Regions from separate parts of the Vibrio kanaloae genome, predicted to be linked through region 1. Evidence: predicted binding sites of a transcription regulator. Region 1 holds the regulator's gene; each other region holds the start of a gene.
What was found. The regulator CRP, encoded in region 1, controls carbon source genes, mostly activating them, when cyclic AMP is high. The targets are predictions, from matches to a motif close to TGTGANNNNNNTCACA.
Positions count from the first base shown of each region.

Region 2: a site for CRP is predicted at 1,284-1,299, ahead of deoD (purine-nucleoside phosphorylase). Genes of this name have one in related genera too.
Region 3: a site for CRP is predicted at 1,706-1,721, ahead of typA (translational GTPase TypA). Genes of this name have one in related genera too.

Region 1 covers NZ_AP025497.1:303,788-307,078, forward strand. Annotated here, with positions in the region: gene OCV24_RS01350 (DUF1338 domain-containing protein) at 108-899, shown strand; gene crp (cAMP-activated global transcriptional regulator CRP) at 1,004-1,636, opposite strand; gene OCV24_RS01360 (phosphoribulokinase) at 1,877-2,746, opposite strand; gene OCV24_RS01365 (YheU family protein) at 2,824-3,036, opposite strand; gene OCV24_RS01370 (hydrolase) at 3,156-3,291, opposite strand, start outside.
Region 2 covers NZ_AP025498.1:593,133-596,423, reverse strand. Annotated here, with positions in the region: gene OCV24_RS16900 (L,D-transpeptidase family protein) at 92-1,069, opposite strand; gene deoD (purine-nucleoside phosphorylase) at 1,416-2,126, shown strand; gene OCV24_RS16890 (hypothetical protein) at 2,245-3,291, shown strand, end outside.
Region 3 covers NZ_AP025497.1:3,009,620-3,012,910, reverse strand. Annotated here, with positions in the region: gene glnA (glutamate--ammonia ligase) at 1-1,396, opposite strand, end outside; gene typA (translational GTPase TypA) at 1,958-3,291, shown strand, end outside.

The sequences.
Region 1 (3,291 bases):
TAATAGAACAAGTATGTCACAGGCTGATGGCTGCTGACTTTGTGTCTCAGCCTCTCCCTTTCTAATCCAAATTACTAGCTTGCTAGAATCTCTGACAAGGAGTCACCATGACGCCCGATCTACTATTTAAATCACTATGGGATGATTACATTCACAGGCTGTGCCCATCGGCTGAGAAAGTACACCAGTTGCTAAAAGAAGACGAAGCGCTGATTAATGATCATATTGCACTGCGTACTTTCAATGTAGCTCCGCTGGGAATTGAAACGCTGGCTAAGCCTTTCCTTGAGTTAGGTTATAAAGCGTGTGGCGATTACCTGTTTGAGAGCAAGAAGCTAGTTGCTAAGCATTACGAGCATCCAGATCCAAAACAGCCGAAAGTGTTCATTAGTGAATTGAAGGTAGAAGAGTGCTCAAGTGAGTTGCAACAGATCGTTGCTAAGTTGGTTGAGCAAGTTGATGCAAGTCAGCTTCAAGGTCATGAATTCTTGTTTGGTGGTCGTCTCTGGGATTTGAGCTTCGCAGATTTCCAAGTGCTAGCAAAAGAGAGTGAATACGCGTCTTGGTTAGCGGCTCATGGATATGGAGCTAACCACTTTACGGTGAGTGTGAACCAACTTAATAAATTCGATGAAGTGCAGGCCGTGAATGACTATCTGAATGAGTCGGGATTCACTATCAATGCGTCTGGAGGTGAGGTTAAAGGCTCTCCAGAGGTCTTATTAGAACAATCATCAACAATGGCAGATAAAGTCCCAGTTTCATTTGTTGAAGGCAATGAGACGATTCCTGGTGGCTTCTATGAGTTTGCTAAGCGCTATGCGATGGCGAATGGTGAGCTTTATACCGGGTTTGTCGCAGCATCGGCTGACAAGATTTTTGAAAGCACCAACGGTTAACGGACGAAGCTCTATTTCGTAACGCTCTCGCATCTTCAAAAAACAAAAAAAGCCACCAAATTTGCATTTGGTGGCTTTCAAATTTTTGGCTCAGCTAATCGAGATTAACGAGTGCCGTATACCACGATAGTTTTACCGTGTGCAGAAATTAGGTTCTGCTCTTCTAGCATCTTCAAGATACGACCTACTGTCTCACGAGAACAACCAACGATCTGGCCAATTTCTTGACGAGTGATCTTGATTTGCATGCCGTCAGGGTGAGTCATTGCATCGGGTTGTTTCGCTAGGTTTAGTAGCGTTTGAGCGATACGACCGGTTACGTCAAGGAACGCTAAGTCACCAACTTTTTGGCTAGTTACTTGTAGGCGGCTTGCCATTTGCGCTGAAAGACGCATCAGGATGTCTGGGTTCACTTGGATAAGTTGGCGGAATTTCTTGAAAGAAATCTCAGCAACTTCACAAGGAGATTTTGCTCGAACCCACGCAGTACGCTCTTGGTCTTCTTCGAATAAGCCAAGCTCACCGATGAAGTCGCCTTGGTTTAGGTAAGAAAGAATCATTTCCTTACCTTCTTCGTCTTTGATAAGAACTGCCACAGAACCTTTCACAATGTAGTACAAGGTTTCTGCCTTTTCACCAGCATGAATCAAAGTACTTTTTGAAGGGTACTTATGAATATGACAGTGTGAAAGGAACCACTCTAATGTTGGATCGGTTTGGGGTTTACCTAGAACCATAATATCTTACTTCCTCTGCAGGGTATGCTTGCTGCTTTCCGTATTTTAGCTAAGCCTGGATTGACTCGTTAGGATAAGAGCACTAGTTGAGTGCTGCAAGCTATCTTGTGTTTCGTTTAAGAATAGTATCCTTTTTCAGGTACTATTTCTTGATTTTAATCGTGACCAAGCTACGATTTTTTACGCAAAATTGTGCACATGATCACGGTATGAAAAGTAATCAATAAGAACGACGTACCGTTAACCTATTTTTCCGGTTTCGATGAGCTGTTGCAGGATTGGTCTTACAATGAGCTCCATAGCAAAACTCATTTTTCCTCCTGGCACGACAAGCGTGTTGTGGCGAGACATAAATGAGCCATCAATCATTGCCAAAAGGTATGGGAAATCGACGTTTTTGATGCCACGCAAACGTATAACTACGAAGCTCTCGTCTAAACTAGGGATCCCTTTGGCGTTGAGTGGGTTGGATGTATCTACGGTTGGAACTCGTTGAAAATTGATATGAGTACGTGAAAATTGAGGAGTAATGTAGTTAAGATAATCATCCATTGAACGAACAATTGAGTCCATTACTGCTTCACGCGAGTGCCCGCGATCGCGTGTGTCACGAACGAATTTTTGTATCCATTCAAGGTTCACGATTGGCACCATACCGATTAGCAGGTCGACATGTTTAGAGACGTTGATGTCTCCGTCTACTACACCGCCGTGTAGGCCTTCGTAGAACATCACATTTGAATTTTCAGGGATCTCTTGCCATGGCGTAAAGGTACCTGGCATTTGATTGTAAGGCACGGCTTCATCGAAGGTGTGCAGATAACTCCGTACTTTACCGGTGCCTTCATTACCATACTGATGGAAGAATTCTTCTAATGCGCCAAAATCGTTAGCCTGTGGACCAAAGTAGCTGATGTGCTTACCTTGCGCGCGTGCCTTGCGGATTTCGACATCCATTTCTGGTCGAGTAAAGCGATGGAAACTATCCCCTTCAACCCAAGCGGCCTTCACGTCCATCATATTGAACATTTTGCGGAAGGCTTCTGAGGTAGTGGTGGTGCCGGCTCCAGATGAACCCGTCACCGCAATAATTGGATGTTTAGCGGACATGACAACCCTTGTCGTTTGAGTAACATACTTGTTAGCAATCGACTTTTACTATAACACGGCTCCTTTCTAAGCGCAGCCTAGAAGCGTTTTATGACTTGGATATCAACGGTTTCATGTAGCTCAGAAAACACGATGCTGACCTCTCCCGAGGCTAATTGATGTTTCACTTGGTCAATCTTGTTCTGTAATGAAACCTCTACGTCGCCGTAGTCTGTACCTTCACGCAGTACGAACTCTTTGATGAGGTTTTCCAGTGTCTCTGGCGCGATGTCTTGCCATGGGATGATCATAAATACTTCTCTCTTTTATGTTCATGAGTATGTTCATTGGTACGTTGATGAGTGTGTCTAGTGACATTATCACTCCCCCTTTTTACCAAGGCTAAGCTTATTTTTATAACGTCCGGGCATTATGCCGAATCTTGGAGACTTTCATAGTAGGCGGGTAATGCTTCTTCCAACCAAAATCTAGGTTTGAGCGTACTGCCGGTAATAAAGCCCACATGGCCGCCTTTTTGAAATAGGCGATAGTCGATGTTGTCAGGC
Region 2 (3,291 bases), on a different replicon from region 1:
CCTCTTGACGGAAGTGGTGCTTTTATTTGAAATAAGAAAAATGAAGGTCAAGGAGAGAGAAGCCGTATCGCTTTCCACAGGAGTCATCGAATTAAAACTCAATCACAGGTGGTGCTATCTCAACAGGCACACCGTTTTGAGCAAAGATAACCGCTTTCGCTTTTGAGTTAGGCAGCTCTGCATCTTCCAGCCACCATTTCAATTCGACCGGAATTTGTAGAGATTTCTTAGAACCGTCACTTCTCGTCAATGGTTCGTGCGCTTCAACGAACACACTTCTGTCTGGTTCGAGAGATACTTTAATCGGCTCATCAATTATTGTGACTTGCTCACCACGGCTGACCTGCTCAAAGAGCCATTCAATATCTTTAGGTTCCATACGTATACACCCAGAACTGACTCGCAAGCCTATTCCAAAATCTTTGTTCGTGCCGTGTATCAAATAATCCCCGATACCATATGCAAGTCTCAATGCATATTCACCAAGCGGATTCTCCGGCCCTGCGGGAACCACTCGTGGTAACTCAATTCCCTTCTCTAGATACTCTTTACGAATTGAGTTGGGAGGGGTCCAAGTCGGGTTTGGTCTTTTCTGGCTTATCTTGGTGATCATTTCTGGAGTATCACGCCCCACCCGCCCGATTCCGACTGGGAAGACATGGACCAGATTTTTAGTAGGCTCAAAGTAATACAACCTTAGCTCTGCAAGGTTAATGACAATCCCTTCCCTTGGAGTGTCCGGTAAAATAAAACGGCTAGGAATACTTAATACATAACCTACCTTTGGGAGAAAAGGGTCCACACCTTTGTTTGCTGCCATCAACGAAAGAAAGCCAATATCGTACTGCTTGGCAATAATCGCTAACGTTTCACCCTCAACGACTTCATGTTGCTGTATTCTGCCTACTATGCGACTTTCAGCAGAAGGTAACTCAAAAGTCGCCGCTGATACCCACGATGAAGCCGTCGTCACTCCGACAAGCAAAGTCGTTTTCACGGCAAACAGCGCGATCTTACGTAGTTGTGTTTTCATAGAGATCAAAAGCGTCGAGTTAGCGCAATAGGACATACAATTCCTTGGTTTGTCTTTTATCAAAGTTTAGATTATCGCTGATAAAACGTCTCTACAATGATTAGTTGACGTAAATGCATATCCATCTTGCTCTTAATATGCGTGTTCTTCTTTTGATTCCAAGCGATTTAACCACACAAAATCGATTGCCTTTACGATTTCAACATATTTAGTTATCTATAATAATAAAACTGTAAGTGCAGAACCATTTTGTGACAAACATCTCATGGAGCCTCGTTTTAACTCGCTAATATTGCCTCAACAAAATGAATTCAATTCAACAGAATCGGTAATTTACTCAATCTAGTTCCTATCATTACCGTTTAAACTTTGGAGAACGACCATGGCTACACCTCATATTAACGCGCAAGCTGGTGATTTCGCAGAAACAGTACTTATGCCGGGCGATCCGCTTCGCGCAAAATACATTGCTGAAACATTCCTTGATGATGTGAAGCAAGTTTGTGACGTTCGTAACATGTTTGGTTACACAGGCACTTACAAAGGTAAAAAAGTTTCTGTAATGGGTCACGGTATGGGTATTCCATCATGTTGCATCTACGTACACGAGCTTATTGCTGAGTACGGCGTCAAAAATGTTATTCGTGTTGGTAGCTGTGGCGCAGTACGTGACGACGTTAAACTAATGGACGTTGTTATTGGCATGGGTGCATCTACCGATTCAAAAGTTAACCGAATTCGTTTCAACAACCACGACTTCGCAGCTATCGCTGATTTCGATCTTCTAGAAGAAGCGGTAAATCAAGCACGAGCGCAGGAAGTTCCAGTAAAAGTAGGTAACGTATTTTCTGCAGACCTTTTCTACACACCAGAAGCTGACCTTTTCGAAAAAATGGAAAAACTAGGCATTCTTGGTGTTGATATGGAAGCGGCTGGTATTTACGGTGTTGCTGCGGATCTAGGTGCTAAAGCACTGACTATTCTGACAGTTTCTGATCATATAATTCGTGGTGAGAAACTAAGCTCAGAAGAGCGTCAAAAGTCGTTCAACGACATGATGAAAGTCGCTTTAGAGACTGCAATCAACATCTAATCATTAGACAATAGATGCATTTCTAACACTAACTGTATTTTTGCTAATAGATAGTTTGAAACGCAATACCACGCAGCCAAGTTCGCTTGGCTGCCTAAATAACCCCGAGGGGGCGATTGTGTCCAACGACAAGCTGCCAAAAGATGCGGATGGATTACAACTCAACTTTTGTAAAACATTGGCGTGTGACAACTTTGGCTTGAGCGATGCAAAACGATATGTTTTGCAACATGCGAATCCTAAGCGTCCAGCGATGGTTTGTCGTGAGTGTGGAGCTTTCCCCCCCTTACTTAACAATCGTGAAGTGTTAAGCGAACTTCATCGCCTACGACAACTTCACAGCGATGGCCTTCCTGCTTGTCGCAATGATGATTGCGATAATTTCGGCTTATCGGTCCATACCCACAAGCACCTTTATCATGCCTTTGGCTATAGTGGCGACAAGCAAAGATATCGATGCAAAGACTGTCAATCCACCTTCGTTGACAAGTGGTCTGGATCCAATAAAAAACTTCAGTTTCAAGAAAACCTTATGGGCTTATTGTTCATGGGCTATTCCGTACGTGAAATCTGTAGAAAGCTTGATATCAACCCTAAGACTTTCTACGATCATGTTGACCATATCGCGAGCCGTTGTCGTCGCAAGTTAGCGATGATAGATGCACGATGGGTTAACCATGCTCAAGACTATCAATTCGCTTCCCATTATCAGCGCTTGCAGCCGCAAAGTAATAATGGCGTCGTTTGGATCGCGACTGGCGAGGCCCATTCCGGCTATATCCTTTGCCAACACGTTAATTACTCTCAAAATGAAGAACCGTCAGGGAATGTTGATCATAACCCTTATGATGATGTTGCGCGCTTTGTATCCAAAGAACACTCTTCAGAAGCTAACCTAGAAATACCTCAGCCCTCTGACAAACTGAAAGAACGCATTGAACAGCAATACCAAGTCATTCTTGCGAGAGGAAACGTTGAGGATCCTATGGGTAACCTCACCACGTTTAGCTACCCTTCGAAAGGGGCGCTAGTTCGACCACCTTACACCTCCTATGCTCACTTTCTACATGTACTTGACATGTGTGATGAGAATAAACACGTCGCTATCTATATGCCACAAGACCCATTACTAAGGTCTGCCGCCCTAAGCGTATGTTTGCCGCGC
Region 3 (3,291 bases), 470 kb from region 1:
ACAATTCAAATTCAAGTGGGTGTGTCGCCATGTTCACGCGCTGTACATCGTCAGATTTCAGAGTGATGTATGAATCGATGAAGTCATCAGAGAATACGCCACCAGCGGTTAGGAATTCACGGTCTTCGTTAAGCGCAGCTAGAGCTTCTTGTAGTGATTCTGCAACTGTTGGGATTTCAGCCGCTTCTTCTGCAGGAAGGTCGTATAGATCTTTATCCATCGCTTCGCCTGGGTGAATCTTGTTCTTAATACCGTCAAGGCCAGCCATCAGCATTGCTGAGTAACATAGGTATGGGTTAGCAGCTGGGTCACCAAAACGTAGCTCGATACGGCGAGCTTTAGGGCTTGGTACTACTGGGATACGGATAGAAGCAGAACGGTTACGTGCTGAGTAAGCAAGCATTACCGGAGCTTCAAAACCAGGTACAAGACGCTTGTACGAGTTCGTTGATGGGTTAGCAAATGCGTTGATTGCACGAGCGTGTTTGATTACACCACCGATGTAGTAAAGCGCCATTTCAGATAGGCCGCCGTACTTATCACCCGCAAACAGGTTAACGCCGTCTTTTGCTAGAGATTGGTGAACGTGCATACCAGAACCGTTATCACCAACGAGTGGCTTAGGCATGAATGTCGCTGTTTTACCAAATGCGTGAGCAACGTTGTGCACAACGTACTTGTAGATTTGAGTCTCATCGGCTTTTGTTGTTAGCGTGTTGAAGCGAGTTGCGATTTCGTTTTGACCCGCAGTTGCTACTTCGTGGTGGTGAGCTTCAACGACTAGGCCCATCTCTTCCATTACTAGACACATTGCTGAACGGATGTCTTGAGATGAATCTACAGGAGCGACTGGGAAGTAACCGCCTTTAACGCCAGGACGGTGACCTTTGTTACCGCCTTCGATGTCAGAACCTGTGTTCCAAGCTGCTTCTACGTCATCAATCTTGAAGAAAGAACCCGACATATCGTTTGAGAACTTAACGTCGTCAAATAGGAAGAATTCTGGCTCTGGACCAACTAGAACTGTGTCTGCGATACCTGTAGAACGTAGGTACTCTTCAGAACGTTTAGCGATAGAGCGTGGGTCACGGTCGTAGCCTTGCATTGTTGCAGGCTCAAGAATGTCACAACGGATGTTTAGTGTTGCGTCTTCTGTGAATGGGTCCAGTACAGCAGAGGCTGCGTCTGGCATCATTACCATGTCAGATTCGTTAATGCCTTTCCAACCAGCTACTGAAGAGCCGTCAAACATTTTGCCTTCTTCGAAGAAGTCTGCATCAACTTGGTGAGAAGGAATAGAGATGTGCTGCTCTTTACCTTTTGTATCAGTAAAACGTAAGTCGATAAATTTAACTTCGTTCTCTTGGATCAGGGATAGTACATTTTCTACTGACATCTTGGATAACCTCCAGTGTTATTAATTCGGTATTAGCTCGATTCGGTTGAAACTAGCATTGATTAATGTCTATAAGTGCATTAATCGATGCTGATTTATCTAAAGCCAAAAACGTGCCAAAAAAATTATTCCATTAATTTCAACGGTTTACTTGTTTGTCTGTGTTGTTCATTTTAATTTTTGCACCAAAATGATCCTCCATTGCACTTTATTGGTGCAGTTGTTTGCCTGTGCACCAATATATGACATATGAGAGCACCATTCAGCAATGAATTGCTTAAGTTGTCAATCCACTTTTATGGTTTTGCCAGAGATTTAGCTCGCAGCTCACGTGCGATGTTTTTTTAGAGCTCTGCGAATTTAGCTGTGCAGCACCGTACTGGCTCAAAGTTAGCGGATATGAATCGCTAACTAAGAAAAAAGCTTTGGTTCAGATCACATATTTCTAGGTTTTTGTCTAGAATCTGGTATATTATTGACCGTTTTTTAAATCAAGCTAGCGGTTATTATCCAAACTTTTGAGATAACTGACGGCTACTTTTATGAGTGAATCGAGAATCCATGTCTACTCCACAGATTGATAAGTTAAGAAATATCGCGATCATCGCGCACGTTGACCACGGTAAAACGACTTTGGTTGATAAACTGCTACAACAGTCAGGCACTCTTGAGTCTCGTGGTGAAGCTGAAGAGCGTGTCATGGATTCGAATGACATCGAAAAAGAGCGTGGCATTACCATTCTTGCTAAAAACACAGCAATTAACTGGAATGATTACCGCATCAACATCGTAGATACTCCGGGACACGCGGACTTCGGTGGTGAAGTTGAGCGTATCATGTCTATGGTTGATTCTGTTCTGCTTATCGTTGACGCAGTTGATGGCCCAATGCCTCAAACTCGTTTCGTAACGCAAAAAGCATTCGCACACGGTCTTAAGCCAATCGTTGTAATCAACAAGATTGACCGCCCAGGCGCTCGTCCTGATTGGGTTATGGATCAAGTATTCGACCTTTTCGACAACCTAGGTGCTACCGATGAGCAACTGGACTTCACCGTTGTTTACGCTTCAGCTCTAAACGGTTGGGCAACAATGGAAGAAGGCGAAGTTGGTACAGACATGGAACCATTGTTCCAAGCGGTTGTTGATACAGTAGACGCGCCTGCCGTTGACCTTGACGGTTCTCTACAGATGCAAATTTCGCAACTTGATTACAGCGCTTACGTCGGTGTTATCGGTGTTGCTCGTGTTACACGTGGTTCTGTTAAGCCAAACCAACAAGTAACTATCGTTGGTTCTGACGGTAAGAAACGTAACGGTAAAGTCGGTACAGTTCTAGGTTACCTAGGCCTTGACCGTCACGAAGTTGAACAAGCGAATGCTGGTGACATCATTGCGATTACTGGCCTTGGTGAGCTGAAAATTTCAGACACTATCTGTGACGTAAACAATGTTGAAGCGATGGAAGCTCTGTCTGTTGATGAACCAACAGTAACAATGACGTTCCAAGTAAACACTTCTCCGTTCGCGGGTAAAGAAGGTAAGTTTGTTACTTCACGTAATATCCTTGAGCGTCTAGAAAAAGAACTCGTACACAACGTTGCACTACGTGTTGAAGAAACTGACAGTCCAGACCGTTTCCGTGTATCAGGTCGTGGTGAGCTTCACCTATCTATCCTTATCGAAAACATGCGTCGTGAAGGTTTTGAGCTAGCAGTATCTCGTCCAGAAGTAATCATTAAAGAAGAAAATGGCCAGAAAATGGAACCGTTTGAAACGGTGACTATCGATGTACTTGAAGAGCACCAAGGTGCAATCATGGAAAGCATCGGTCTGCGTAAAGGTGAGCTAACGGATATGGCTCCAGATGGTAAAGGCCGTGTTCGCATGGACTT